DNA from 2 places in the Kitasatospora sp. NPDC092286 genome. Region 1 is predicted to be linked to the other one. Evidence: riboswitches for the same ligand, from Rfam matches in the RefSeq annotation. Region 1 holds a riboswitch; the other holds the start of a gene.
What was found. A riboswitch is a leader RNA that binds a small molecule or an ion and turns the genes downstream of it on or off. The one in region 1 is predicted to bind glycine.
Positions count from the first base shown of each region.

Region 2: linked by a shared signal. The riboswitch ahead of gcvT (glycine cleavage system aminomethyltransferase GcvT) and the one ahead of gcvP (aminomethyl-transferring glycine dehydrogenase) in region 1 are both predicted to bind glycine.

Region 1 is NZ_JBIVRD010000003.1:272,331-279,383, reverse strand. It holds gene ACIQIB_RS05770 (DNA polymerase IV) at 62-1,483, shown strand; gene ACIQIB_RS05765 (MFS transporter) at 1,626-3,107, opposite strand; gene ACIQIB_RS05760 (PRC and DUF2382 domain-containing protein) at 3,250-4,485, opposite strand; glycine riboswitch at 4,709-4,812, shown strand; gene gcvP (aminomethyl-transferring glycine dehydrogenase) at 5,051-7,053, shown strand, end outside.
Region 2 is NZ_JBIVRD010000013.1:159,682-166,734, forward strand. It holds gene glyA (serine hydroxymethyltransferase) at 1-938, opposite strand, end outside; gene gcvH (glycine cleavage system protein GcvH) at 1,074-1,454, opposite strand; gene gcvT (glycine cleavage system aminomethyltransferase GcvT) at 1,616-2,737, opposite strand; glycine riboswitch at 2,966-3,071, opposite strand; gene ACIQIB_RS16130 (enhanced serine sensitivity protein SseB) at 3,261-4,055, shown strand; gene ACIQIB_RS16135 (enhanced serine sensitivity protein SseB C-terminal domain-containing protein) at 4,204-5,145, shown strand; gene ACIQIB_RS16140 (ABC transporter permease) at 5,614-6,603, shown strand; gene ACIQIB_RS16145 (ABC transporter substrate-binding protein) at 6,660-7,053, shown strand, end outside.

The DNA of each region.
Region 1 (7,053 bases):
CGGGTGACGGGCGGCGGCCGGGTTCGTACGGACTGTCGGACCCGTGCGGCATGATCGGCGAGTGCGGTCACTGCCGAGCATCATCCACCTCGACATGGACGCCTTCTTCGCGGCGGTGGAGCAGGCGGCCAAGCCGAGCCTGCGTGGAAAGCCGGTGATCGTCGGTGGGCTGGGCGGGCGTGGCGTCGTCTCCACCGCTTCGTACGAGGCGCGGAAGTTCGGGGTGCATTCGGCGATGCCGATGGCCCAGGCGCGCCGGCTCTGCCCCAACGCGGCGTTCCTGTCCGGGCGGTTCGAGGCCTACCGGCAGGTGAGCGAGATAGTGATGGGCCTGCTGCGCGAGCTGTCGCCGCTGGTGCAGCCGCTCAGCCTGGACGAGGCGTTCGTCGACCTGGAGGCCGGCCCGTACGGACCGGCGCTGGCGGCGGCGGACCACGCGACGGGGGAGCGGCTGGTGCTCGCGCTGGCGGAGGACCTGCGCGCGGACATCCACCGGCGCACCGGGCTGACCGCCTCGGTCGGGGCGGCCGGGTCCAAACTGATGGCGAAGATCGCCTCCGAGCAGGCCAAGCCGGACGGGCTGGTGCTGATCGAGCCCGGCCAGGAGCGCGCGGTGCTCGGGCCGATGCCGGTGCGGGCCCTGCCCGGTGTCGGGCCGGCCACCGAGCAGGTGCTGCGCCGGGCCGGTCTGAACACCGTGGCCGATCTCGCGGAGGCGGGGGAGGCCGAGCTGGTGCAGTTGCTCGGCAGGGCCCACGGCGCCGGTGTGTTCCAGATGTCGACAGGGCTGGACGACCGGCCGGTGGTGGCCGACCAGGACGCCAAGTCCGTCTCGGTGGAGGACACCTTCGAGGTGGACCTGGCCGACCGGGAGCGGGTGCTGCGCGAGGTGGAGGTGCTGGCGGCGCGGTGCGTGCGCCGGTTGCGGGCGGCCGGGCGTTCGGGCCGGACGGTGGTGCTGAAGGTCCGCCGGTTCGACTTCTCCACGCTGACCCGCTCGGAGACGCTGCGCGGCCCGACGGACGACGAGACGGTGATCACCGAGACGGCCCGCCGACTGGCCGGCCAGGTGGACATCACCGGCGGGGTGCGGCTGCTCGGTGTCGGGGTCTCGCAGCTGGCCGACTACACCCAGGAGGACCTGTTCGCGCAGGCCGTCCGGGAGGAGTCTGCGGAGCGGGAGGCGGACGAGGACGAGACGACCGGTGCGGAGCCCGAGCCGGTGGCGGCCGGGGTGCGGCACTGGATGCCCGGGCAGGACGTCCGCCATGCCGGGTTCGGGCCGGGCTGGGTCCAGGGCAGTGGCGTCGGCCGGGTGACCGTCCGGTTCGAGACGCCGTGGAGCGGGCGGGGCCGGGTGCGGACCTTCGCGGTGGACGATCCGGCGTTGGAGCCGGCCCGGCCGCTGCCGCTGCGCGGGGACGAGGGGGCTCCCGACGACGGGGAGGCGGGTCGGGCCGAAGGCTCGGCAGGGGACGGCTGAACATACGAAGCGGCCCCACCCGGCGGGGGATCCGGGTGGGGCCGCGTGCCGTGCCGGGCCTCGGACGGTCGCGATGCCCTCGTCGACCGTTCGGGGTCCGGTCCCCCGCGCCCTGTCCCTGAGCGCGGGGGTGGACGCCTCGTCAGGCGTCGGTCTTCACCAGCTCGGGGCTGGAGTCGTGGTTCGCCGCGGAGCCCTGGGCCACGATGGTGGCGGGCTTGACGCTGCGGATCAGGAAGGGGACGGCGCCGGCGACCACGCAGACCGCGGCGGCGGTCCAGAACGCGTGCTTGTAGGCGTCCAGGGTGGGGAGCGAGACCGGGATCGGCAGCTTCATGGTGTCGCCGGTCAGGATGGCGGCCATCACGGCGGTGCCGATCGCGCCACCGACGGTGCGCAGCACGGCGTTCATGCCGTTGGCGATGCCGCTCTGCTCGACCGGGACGGCGCCGTTGATGTAGGCGGGCATCGCCGAGAAGGCGAGGCCGATGCCCAGACCGAAGATCGCCGAGGCGGTGTAGATGTCGGCCTCGTGGCTGTGCCGCAGGGCCAGGTAGGCCATCGCGACGGCGCCGAGGACGCCACCGAGGACCAGCGGGAGGCGGGGGCCGCGGCGGGCGATCAGCAGGGCGCCGAGCGGGGCGGCGACCATCGAGCCGAGCGCGGAGGGCAGCAGCATGATGCCGGCGTGCAGCACGGTGGCGGTGAAGCCGTAGTGGGCGAGCTTCTCAGGGGTCTGGGCGAAGTTGCTGATCACCATGAACGAGCCGTACATGCCGAAGCCGATCAGCAGGCCGGCCAGGTTGGTGAAGGCGACGGCCGGGCGGGACATCATCGTCATGTCGACCAGCGGGTGCTTGACCTTGACCTCGATGACGCCCCAGATCAGGGCGACCACGGCGGCGACGGCGAACAGGCCGAGCGTCTTGGTGGAGGTCCAGCCCCAGTGGTTGCCCTGGCTGACCGCGACCAGCAGGGCGGAGAGCCAGCCGGCCAGGGTGATCGCACCGAGCGGGTCGGCGCCGCCGTCCTTGTCGGTGACCGGGTCGGCGGGCACCCGGAAGGCGACCAGGGCGACCGCGAGCAGACCGAAGACCAGGCCCATCCAGAAGATCGACTTGTAGCTCCAGTGCTCCAGCAGCAGGCCGGTGGCGACCAGGCCGAGGCCGCTGCCGACGCCCATCGACGCGCTGATCGCCGCGACGCCGCCGGTGACCTTCTGCTTGGGCAGTTCGTCACGGACGATGCTGATGGCCAGCGGCAGCACGCCACCGCCGGCGCCCTGGAGGACGCGGGCGACGACCAGCCAGGTGAAGGAGTGGGTGGTGACCGCGAGTGCGGACCCCGCCACCAGGCCGGCCAGCGAGATCAGCAGCATCGGCTTGCGGCCGCGCAGGTCGCCGAAGCGCCCCAGCAGGGGGGTCAGCACGGCGGCGGAGAGCAGGTTGGCGGTCATCAGCCAGGTGATGCTGGAGCCCGAGACGCCGAGCTCCTTGGCCAGCGAGGGCAGGATCGGAACGACCGCGGTCTGCACCACGCTGAACGACAGCATCGCCAGGATGAGGGCCGGCAGGACCCGGGCGCTGCTTGGCTTCGTGGTGGTGGGCTGTGGTGCCTCACTCACGGTTGCTTCCTCCTGTACATGGTGAATGAACTGAAGTAACCATGCAGGGGGATACTTCAGTGTGTCAAATATCGATTGGTGAAGCTTTGGCAAAGTCGAGGACCCCGGGCCGCGGCGGCCCGGGGTCCTGCTGATGTCCGGTTCAGATGAGCGGCCGGACCGGAGCCTCGCGGGCCGGTTCGTCCACCGCACGGGCGGCTGTGGCCGGGTGCGGAGTGTGGGCCGCCGGGGGTGCGGGCGTGTGGACGGACGCCGTCGCGGGGGGCGGGGCGGGCGCGGTGGCGTCGTGCACCTCGATGTGCTCGCGCCGCAGCTCGTCGCGGATCACCTCCTCGGTGGTGTACCGCTCGACCACCAGGCGGACCCGCTCGACGGGCGCCAGGTACTTGCGGACCACCGGGCGCTCCTCGCGCAGCGTGACCTCCTCGACGGACTCGGCGATCTCCTTGTTGGTGATGAGCGCGCGCTCGGCCTCGCTGACGGGCGTCCGCTCCACCCGGACCCGCTCGCGGACCACGGGGACGCGGTGCTCCACCGCCTCGGTGATGACGTACTTGCGCAGCTTCGCGGTGCCCACGACGTGCCACTCGGTGGTGACCTCCAGCCGTTCCTCGCGGCAGGTGAGCTCCACCGGGCTGCCGGGCGCGGGCGGGGCCGGCCGTGCGGCGTCGACCGGGGCGCCGTCGACGACTGGGGCGCCGTCGACGGCCGGGGCGCCGTTGACGGCCGGGGTGTCGGGCTCCGTGGTCTGCGGCCGGGGCGCGGCGGCGGTGCCGGCTCCCGAGGCGGTCTCCCGGGCGGGTCCGGACGGCTTGCCGAGGTCGACCGCCGGGGTGGTGGCGTGCTTGGCGGGCGCGGTGTCGGCGGAGTGGAAGACGAGCGGCCCGGCGGGGGGCGCGGCGTCTGCGGAGTGGAAGGAGAGGTGCTTGGCCGGAGCCGCGGCGGTGGACGCGACGCCTGCGGCCGCGCCCGCCCCCGCCGCGTCGGCGGGCTTCTCCGCCGGGGGGACGGCGCCGAAGTCCAGGTCGGCCGGCTGGTCGGCGTCGGGCCCGGAGCGGTCGTCCGCCGGGGTGTCGAGTCCGTAGTAGCGGTAGAGCTGGAGTTCCTGGGCCGGTGAGAGGTGCTGGCCCACGCCGAAGTCCGGCGACTCCTTCACCAGGGACTTGTCGTACGGCACCCGCAGCTCGTCGCCGGAGAACTCGCTGGTGGTCAGCGGGACGAAGGCGTCCCGGCCGAAGATGCCGGTCCGGACGGCGGCCCACTCCGGCTGGCCGGTGGCGTCGTCGAGGTACACCTCGTCGACCGTGCCGATCTTGTCTCCGTTGCGGTCCACCGCCTTGTGGCCGATGAGGTCCCGGGGATCGATATCGGTTTGCACTCTTTCCTCCCGTGCAGCTGTTCCTGCGGAACGCCGTAGGCCGGCGGTTTGAGCACCCGTTCCCTCCGCCACTTCACACCAAAAGCCATGAACCAGACATACGCGAGCCGGGTGCAGCCGTCCGGGCCGGGTGCTCCGCTGTACGGGTCACGGGTGAAGTGGCCGAGTGACCTGACGTACCCGTGATCGGAGGGCTTCCCGCTGGTACCCTGGGCGCGACCGCCGAGCCCGCTCGGGAGAGTCCCCGACCGCGAAAACCGCTGGTCGAGGCGCCGAAGGAGCAACTCCTCCCCGGAATCTCTCAGGCATCCGTACCGTGTGGGATAGGTCACTCTGGAAAGCAGGGCAGGACCGCCGGCGAGGGAGCCGGCGGCCACCACCCTCACCGACGGTGCAAGCCGACGGTGCGCCCACAGCGCGCCGTGCGGGTGAAGCTCTCAGGTCCCGATGACAGAGGGGGAGGCCTGTCGGGTTCGTCCGCCCGGGCCGAGCCGCTGTCCGCAGCGATCGGAGCCGTCCGGCGTGCGGACCCCCGCCGGTCCGTGACCAGGAGGCCTCGACCACCATGAACGCCCAGCCGAACGCCGGACGCTCCACCAGCGCCGCGACCCTCACCGAGCTTGAGCAGGCCAGCCCCTTCGAGACCCGCCACATCGGCCCCGACGCCGCCGCGCAGGAGAAGATGCTGGCCCAGGTCGGCTACGGCTCGCTGGACGAGCTCGCCGCCACCGCCGTGCCCGAGGCGATCCGCTCCATCACCGGTCTGGACCTGCCCGCGGGTCGCAGCGAGGCCCAGGTGCTCGCGGAGCTGCGCGAGCTGGCCGGCCGCAACCGGGTGCTCCAGCCGATGATCGGCCTGGGCTACTACGGGACCTTCACCCCGCCGGTGATCCTCCGCAACGTCCTGGAGAACCCGGCCTGGTACACCGCCTACACGCCGTACCAGCCGGAGATCTCGCAGGGCCGCCTGGAGGCGCTGATCAACTTCCAGACCCTGGTCTCCGACCTGACCGGCCTGCCCACCTCCGGCTCCTCGCTGCTCGACGAGGGCACCGCGGCCGCCGAGGCGATGGCGCTGGCCCGCCGCGTCACCAAGGTCAAGGGCGGTGTCTTCCTGGTCGACGCCGAGACCCTGCCGCAGACCCTCGCGGTGGTCAACACCCGCGCCGTGCCGACCGGGGTCGAGGTCGTCGTCGCCGACCTCTCCGCGGGCATCCCGGCCGAGATCGTCGAGCGCGGTGTCTTCGGCGTGTTGCTCCAGTACCCGGGTGCCACCGGTGTGGTCCGCGACCTCACCCCCGTCATCGAGCAGGCCCACGGCCTCGGCGCGATCGTCGCCGTCGCCGCCGACCTGCTGGCGCTCACCCTGCTGAAGTCCCCGGGCTCGCTCGGCGCCGACATCGCCTGCGGCACCTCGCAGCGCTTCGGGGTGCCGATGGGCTTTGGCGGCCCGCACGCCGGCTACCTCTCGGTGCGCGCCGAGTACGCCCGTTCGCTGCCCGGCCGCCTGGTCGGCGTCTCCGTCGACGCCGACGGCAACCGCGCCTACCGCCTGGCGCTGCAGACCCGTGAGCAGCACATCCGCCGCGAGAAGGCGACCAGCAACATCTGCACCGCCCAGGTGCTGCTCGCCGTGATGGCCTCGATGTACGCCGTCTACCACGGCCCGGACGGCCTGGCGGACATCGCCCGGCGCACCCACCGCTACGCCGCCGCCCTCGCCGAGGGCCTGCGGGCCGGCGGCGTGGAACTGCTGCACGGCGAGTTCTTCGACACCGTCACCGCCGTCGTCCCCGGCCGCGCCGCCGCGATCGCCGAGGCCGCCCGCGAGCACGGCATCAACGTCTACCAGGACGGCGAGGACCGGATCTCGGTCTCCACCGACGAGACCACCACCCGCGAGCACCTGGCGGGCGTCTGGGCCGCGTTCGGCGTCGAGGGCGTCGAGGTCGCGGAGGGCGCCGACGCGCTGCCCGCCGCGCTGCTGCGCGAGGACGAGTACCTGACCCACCCGGTCTTCCACAGCCACCGCTCGGAGACCGCGCTGCTGCGGTACCTGCGCCGTCTGTCGGACCGGGACTACGCGCTGGACCGCGGCATGATCCCGCTGGGCTCCTGCACCATGAAGCTCAACGCGACCACCGAGATGGAGCCGGTGACCTGGCCCGAGTTCGGCCAGCTGCACCCCTTCGCGCCGATCGACCAGGCGCAGGGCTTCCTCACCCTGATCCGTCAGCTGGAGCAGCAGCTGGTCGAGGTGACCGGCTACGACGCCGTCTCCATCCAGCCGAACGCCGGCTCCCAGGGCGAGCTGGCCGGCCTGCTGGCCGTCCGCGCCTACCACCACGCCAACGGCGACACCCAGCGTGACGTCTGCCTGATCCCGTCCTCCGCGCACGGCACCAACGCGGCCTCCGCCGTGATGGCCGGCATGCGCGTGGTCGTGGTCAAGACCCTGGTCGACGGCGACGTGGACGTCGAGGACCTCAAGGTCAAGATCGAGAAGCACCGCGACAGCCTCGCCGTGCTGATGGTCACCTACCCGTCCACCCACGGCGTGTACGAGAC
Region 2 (7,053 bases), on a different contig from region 1:
AGGACGGACGCGCCGGCCTCGGCGACATCGGCCTGGAGCAGGCGCTCGGCCAGGATCCGGGCGCCGTCCAGGGTGCGCTGCTGGCGCTCCTTGAACTCCTCCGAGGCGGCGACCTTGAACGCGACGGCCTTGCCGGCGATCACGTGCTCCAGCGGACCGCCCTGCTGGCCGGGGAAGACCGCGGAGTTGATCTTCTTGGCGAACTCGGCCTTGGAGAGGATGACGCCGCCGCGCGGGCCGCCCAGGGTCTTGTGGGTGGTGGTGGTGACCACGTCCGCGTACGGCACCGGGTTGGGGTGCAGGCCGGCGGCGACCAGACCGGCGAAGTGCGCCATGTCGACCATCAGCAGCGCGCCGACCTCGTCGGCGATCCGGCGGAAGGCGGCGAAGTCCAGCTGGCGCGGGTAGGCGGACCAGCCGGCGATGATCAGCTTGGGCTGGTGCTCCTTGGCGAGGCGCTCGACCTCGGCCATGTCGACCTGGCCGGTCTTCTCGTCGACGTGGTACGCGGCCACGTTGTAGAGCTTGCCGGAGAAGTTGATCTTCATGCCGTGGGTCAGGTGACCGCCGTGGGCCAGGCTCAGGCCCAGGATGGTGTCGCCCGGCTGGATCAGCGCGAACATCGCGGCGGCGTTGGCCTGCGCGCCGGAGTGCGGCTGGACGTTGGCGTGCTCGGCGCCGAACAGGGCCTTGATCCGGTCGATCGCGATCTGCTCGACGACGTCCACGTGCTCACAGCCGCCGTAGTAGCGGCGGCCGGGGTAGCCCTCGGCGTACTTGTTGGTGAGCACCGAGCCCTGGGCCTCCATGACCGCCACCGGGGCGAAGTTCTCGGAGGCGATCATTTCCAGGGTGGTCTGCTGGCGGTGCAGCTCGGCGTCGACCGCGGCGGCGATCTCCGGGTCGAGAGCGTGCAGGGACTGGTTGAGAACCGTCATGGTGTGGTCTTCCCGGGGAGGAGAGAAGGACGTGCCGCGCTTGGCGCGCCCTTGGGAGGGAGGCGGCGGGCGACGGGAGGGCGGGGACGGCCGGCCGCGGGGCGGCCGCCGCGCTGCGGCCGCCCCGGCGGACGATCAGGCCTCGGGGTTGGTGAGCGCGTCGTACTCGTCGGCGCTCAGCAGCTCGTCGGTGGCCTCGACGCGGACCTTGAACAGCCAGCCGCCTTCGAAGGGCTCGCTGTTGACGAGGGCGTTGTCGTCCAGGACGGCCTGGTTGACCTCGACGATCTCGCCGGTGACCGGCGAGTACAGGTCGCTGACCGACTTGGTGGACTCGAGCTCGCCACAGGTCTCACCCGCGGTCACGGTCTCGCCGACCTCGGGCAGCTGCACATAGACGATGTCGCCCAGGGCGTCGGCCGCGTGGGCGGTGATACCGACCGTGGAGACACCGTCAGCGGCGGCCGTCAGCCACTCGTGCTCCTTGGTGTACTGCAGGTGCTGGGGGTTGCTCATGGCGTCATTCTCCAGGATGGGAAGCGGGTACGACGAAGCGGTCCGGCGGGCGGACGGCATCGACGTGGATCTACGGGGGGGAAAGCGGGCCTCGGCGGACGGGCCGGAGGCGGGCTCCGCCCCGCGCCGGGGAGCTGCCCGGCGCGGGACGGAGCGGGCCCTCAGCGGGCGCGCTTGTAGAACGGCAGCGCCACGACCTGCACCGGCTCGGGCCGGCCGCGGACGTCCACCGCGACGGTGGTGCCGGGCGCGGCGTGCGCCGCGTCCACGTAGGCGATCGCGATCGGCTTGCCCAGCGTGGGGGAGGGGGCGCCGGAGGTGATCCGGCCGATCGGCGTGCCGTCGGCGGAGACCACGGTGTAGTCGGCGCGCGGGACGCGCTTGCCCTCGGAGACCAGGCCGACCAGCACCCGCGGCGGGTGGGCCTCGGCCTCGGCGGCGGCCTTCTCCAGCGCCTTGCGGCCGATGAACGCGCCCTCGTTGGTGGTCTTGTCGAACCGGACGACCCGGCCCAGGCCGGCGTCGAACGGGGTCAGGTCGGTGGACAGCTCGTGCCCGTACAGCGGCATGCCCGCCTCCAGGCGCAGCGTGTCGCGGCAGGACAGGCCGCAGGGCACCAGGCCGCGGTCGGCGCCGGCCTCGGTCAGCGCCGTCCAGACGGGCTCGGCGTCGGCCGGGGCGCAGAAGATCTCGAAGCCGTCCTCGCCGGTGTAGCCGGTGCGGGCGAGCAGCACCTCGCGGCCGGCCACCCGGGCCGGGAGGATCGCGTAGTACTTCAGGCCGGGCAGGTCGGCGTCGGTGGTGTCGGCGAGGATCGCGGTGGACTCCGGGCCCTGGACGGCGATCAGGGAGTAGGTGTCGCGGTCGTCGGTGACGACGGCGTCGAAGCCCTTGGCGCGGGCGATCAGCTCGTCCAGCACCAGCTGGGCGTTGGAGGCGTTGGCGACGACCAGGAAGGCGTCCTCGCGCAGGCGGTAGACGATCAGGTCGTCCAGGATGCCGCCGTCCTCGGCGCAGATCATGGTGTAGCGGGCGCGCAGCACGCCCAGCGCGGAGACGAAGCCGACCAGCGCGTGGTCCAGCATCTCGCCGGCCTGCGGACCGGTGACGGTGATCTCGCCCATGTGGGAGAGGTCGAAGAGGCCGGCCCTGGTGCGGACGGCGAGGTGCTCCTCGCGCTCGCTGCCGTAGCGCAGCGGCATGTCCCAGCCGGCGAAGTCGGTCATGGTCGCGCCGAGGGCGCGGTGCAGCGCGTCGAGCGCGGTGAGGCGGAGGGACGACATGGCCTGGGACTCCTCGGTCTGGGCACTCAGGTGTGCGCACGCCGGACCGGTCCCGCTCGGGGCCGACCCTGCGCGCGGGCATGCGGCGGCTGGGTCTCCCCATCTGTCGTCGTACCTGAGAGCTTCACCGCACGCAGGCCCGCAGCTCTTTACAGCTAACAGGACAACATGGCGGCTTGCACCGTGGGTGGGCGCGTGGCAGAGCCGTGCGCCGCTTTCCAGATGTGCCTAACCCGTGCGGTAGGGGTGCCTGAGAGTTTCCGGGGAGGACTTGCTCCTTCGGCGCCGGCTGTGCCGCCTGACGGGGCACTCCGGGCTCTCCCGCGCGGGTTCGAGCGGCCTGTATGGAGTTAGGGGCCTCCGTCGGGAAAGCGCGGAGACGCGCACATCATGGCACGTCTGCGCCCCGGGCGGGAGAGGGGGCCCGGGCGGCCCGCTAGGCTGCTCGGCGTCGGCGGGCGCGCCGGCGGGCACGGCGCGGCGCACGAGCACGACACACGGACACAGGGCGGTACAGGGGCGCATGGGGTACCCGGCGGAGCAGCAGCAGGGGTGGGGCGGCCCGGAGACGGCGCCGCAGGGCGGCGGATGGCCGGCCAACGAGCTGGAGCAGGTGCTAACCGCCGCGCTCGGCGACCCGGGCGCGACCGCCCGGGTGATCGAGGTACTGGCCCGCAGCCAGGTGTGGATCCCGCTGCCGGCCGGGGCCGATCCGCAGGGCCAGTCGCTGAACCTGCCGACCGTCGAGCTGGCCGGCGACCCCTATGTGCCGGTCTTCTCCTCGCAGGAGGTGTTCCTGCGGCAGGCGCCGGGGATGGCCTTCGCGGTCGCGCCGGTCTGGGAGTTCGCCCGCGGGCTGCCGCTGGGCATCGGCATCGCGGTGAACCCGGAGGCGGCGGTCGGCATCCCGGTGCCGCCGGAGGGCGTGGCCGAGCTGCGGCGCGGGCCGCGCGAGGACCGCTGGGAGGCCCCGGACAGCCCGACCGGCGGCCGGGTGGCGCTGCGCGAGCCGGTGCCGGGCGAGGACCCGGAGGCCTTCCTGGCCGCCGCCCGGGCCGAACTCGCCGGCCTGCCCGGGGTGCTGACCGCCCGGCGGGCGCTGGCCAGCGTCGAGGGCGAGCCGACCGTGATGTTCATCGGGGTCCAGCTCGACCCGGCGGCCCCGGCCGAGCCGGCCACCGTGAACGAAGCACTGGGCCGGGCACTGGGAACCGCGCCGCTGCCCGGCGGCGTCCACCTCGTACTACTCGATCTCGTGGAGGATCCCGTGGTCGAGTGGTTGCTCAACCAGGTCCGGCCGTTCTACACACGGATGTGACGCGTTCCCTCCCCGCCCGGCGTCGGGCCGGAGGAGGGGACGAGGCAGACACGTCGGCGTGGCGGCGGTCGGTGGCGCGCCATAGGGTGCGTGCAGGCAGCCGCCGGGTCGGCGGGTGAGAGAAGAAGAGGCGCAGCGAGGTGGGCGCATGAGTGCGGGAGCGGTAGCGGGCGGTGCACCGGGGCCCTGGGGCCAGGCGCCCGCCGGGCGCCCCGGCGCGGATCCGGGTGCGCTGGAGCGAGCCCTGCGCGAGGTCGCGCCGGAGCGCTACGAGGCGTACGAGGCGCTGCTGCACGCCCTTGCCGCGGGCCAGGTCTGGATGCTGCTCTGGCACGGCACCCCCGGCAGCCCGGACGCCCAGTACGGGAACATGGAGATCAGCGGCCACGGCTACGCGCCGGCCGTCACCTCGCCCGAGCAACTGGCGGCGTCCGGCTGGGCCCGGGCGCACGAGGTGATCTCCGGCCGGGAGATCGCCGCCTCGCTGTACCGCACCCGCTGGGGCCTCTGGCTGAATCCGCACGCCCCCGGCGGCGGTGTCGGGGTGCCCTGGGCGGACCTCCGGCGGATCGCGGCGGGGCTGGACCGGCTGCCGGCCGGGCCGCTGAAGCTGAGCGAACCGCAGGTGCCGGCCCAGCAGTTCTTCGCGCTGCTGGAGCGGCAGGCGGGCGAGGTGCGGGCGGTCAGGGCGCTGTGCCGGGCCTGGGTGCAGCCCGCCGTCGGCGAGCCGTACCTGGCCATCGGCCTTGATCTTTACGAGAGTTCGCCACCGACCGTGGAGGCCGTCCGGGCCCTGATGCAGCGGGCGATCGCGGTGGCCCCGGAGGGCCTGGCCGTCTCCACGGTGGCGATGGGGGACGAGTACGACCCGGTGGCGCTCTGGATGCGGGCCAACGCGCGGCCGTTCTTCGACCGTGAGCCGGCCGGCCACGGGCGGCCGGCGACCGCGCCCTACCCGCCGGTGCCGCCACCGCCGTACACCTCGCAGACGGGGCCGGCGTACGGCGGTTACGGCACCCAGCCGCCCGGCCCTGGCTGGCCGGGGCAGCCGCCGCAGCAGCAGCCGTGGCCCGGCTATCCGGGGCGCTGACCGGGCGCGCCGGAGCCCCGCACCGTCGAAAACCAGTACGAGAAGCCGACTTGACGTGACGTCAGGTCGGCTTCCTGGTTTTTCCGGACGATTTTCCGGCCGGTGCCGTCACACATCTTGACATGCCTGTAACAGCTGTGTGAAGAGGGATATGCCGAGAATCCGGAGGTGCATGCGCACAGATCACAGTTGGGCATCTGTCGGTGGTCAGGGCTGGCGCAAGCCAGTTCAGATGGCAGAGAGTTCTGCGCAACGCACCGCGTGTACTTGGAGCCCCACAAAGGTGAACGCGCGCCGCGAACCGCTCGAACCGCGCGATGCCCATCCCGCGTGGCAGCAGCACCGAGTACCTCGTACCGCCGTGCACCACCCGAACCCTGCACCTCCGCACGTCCGCACCAGCCGTAGCGCCGAACCGGCGACCGGCACCCGTGGGCCGGCCACCGTCGGCGAGGGGACCAACTGACCATGACCGCACCCATCAAGACCGCCGGGAGCGAACCGGGGGCAGCCGCCGCCGCGAGCCCGGCCAAGAAGATCGAAGGCCGCTCGCTCGGCCGGATCGCCTGGACCCGCTTCAAGCGGGACAAGGCCGCCGTCGCCGGCGGTGTCGTGGTGATCCTGCTGATCCTGCTCGCCCTGCTGGCCAAGCCGATCGAGTCCGTCTTCGGACTGGACCCCGACGCCCTCAACCAGGACCTGCTGGACGCCAACCTCGGCGGCCTGCCGCTGGGCGACTGGGGCGGGATGAGCTGGGACCACCCGCTCGGGGTCGACCCGCTGCAGGGCCGTGACCTGCTCACCCGGGTCATCGAGGGCTCCTGGGTCTCCCTGCTCGTCGCCTTCGGGGCGACCCTGCTGTCCAACACCATCGGCGTGGTGCTCGGCGTGATGGCCGGCTACTACGGCGGCTGGGTGGACACCCTGATCAGCCGGGTGATGGACGTCTTCCTCGCCTTCCCGCTGCTGCTCTTCGCCATCGCGATCTCCGCCTCGCTCCAGGGCGGCGCCTTCGGCCTGCACGGGCTCCCGCTGCACATCGCCGTGCTGATCTTCGTGATCGGCTTCTTCAACTGGCCCTACATGGGCCGGATCGTGCGCGGCCAGACCCTCTCGCTGCGCGAACGGGAGTTCGTGTTCGCCGCCCGCAGTCTGGGCGCCCGGGGCCCGTTCATCCTGTTCAGGGAGCTGCTGCCCAACCTGGTCGGTCCGATCCTGGTCTACTCGACGCTGCTGATCCCGACCAACATCCTCTTCGAGGCGGGCCTCAGCTTCCTCGGCGTCGGCATCCAGGCCCCGCAGGCCTCCTGGGGCGGCATGCTCAACGACGCGATCAAGTACTACCAGGTGGACCCGCAGTACATGGTGGTCCCCGGTATGGCGATCTTCCTCACCGTGCTCGCCTTCAACCTGCTCGGCGACGGGCTGCGTGACGCCCTCGATCCCAAGAGCAACTGACTTCTCCTCAGGACCCTTCGATCCGCCACCACTTCCTCAAGGGGTTGATCCCACCCATGCGTAGGTCCCGTACCGTCGCGCTCACCGCCGCGGCCGCTGCCACGGTCCTGATCGTCACCGGCTGCTCGTCCGGCTCGTCCAAGAGCGACAGTTCCTCCTCCGCCCCCTCCTCCGCCGGTGTCGGCGACGGCGGTGCCTCCGGCGCGGCCACCAAGGGCATCGTCAACGCCTCGGACAAGAAGGGCGGCACCGTCACCTACGAGATGCGCGGTACGCCGGACTCCTTCGACCCGGGCAACACGTACTACGCGTACATCTACAACTTCTCGCGCCTGTACGGGCGTCCGCTGACCACCTTCGCGCCGGGCCCCGGCGACGAGGGCAACAAGCTGGTCCCGGACCTGGCCGAGTCCATGGGCACGCCCAGCGCGGACGGCCTGACCTGGACGT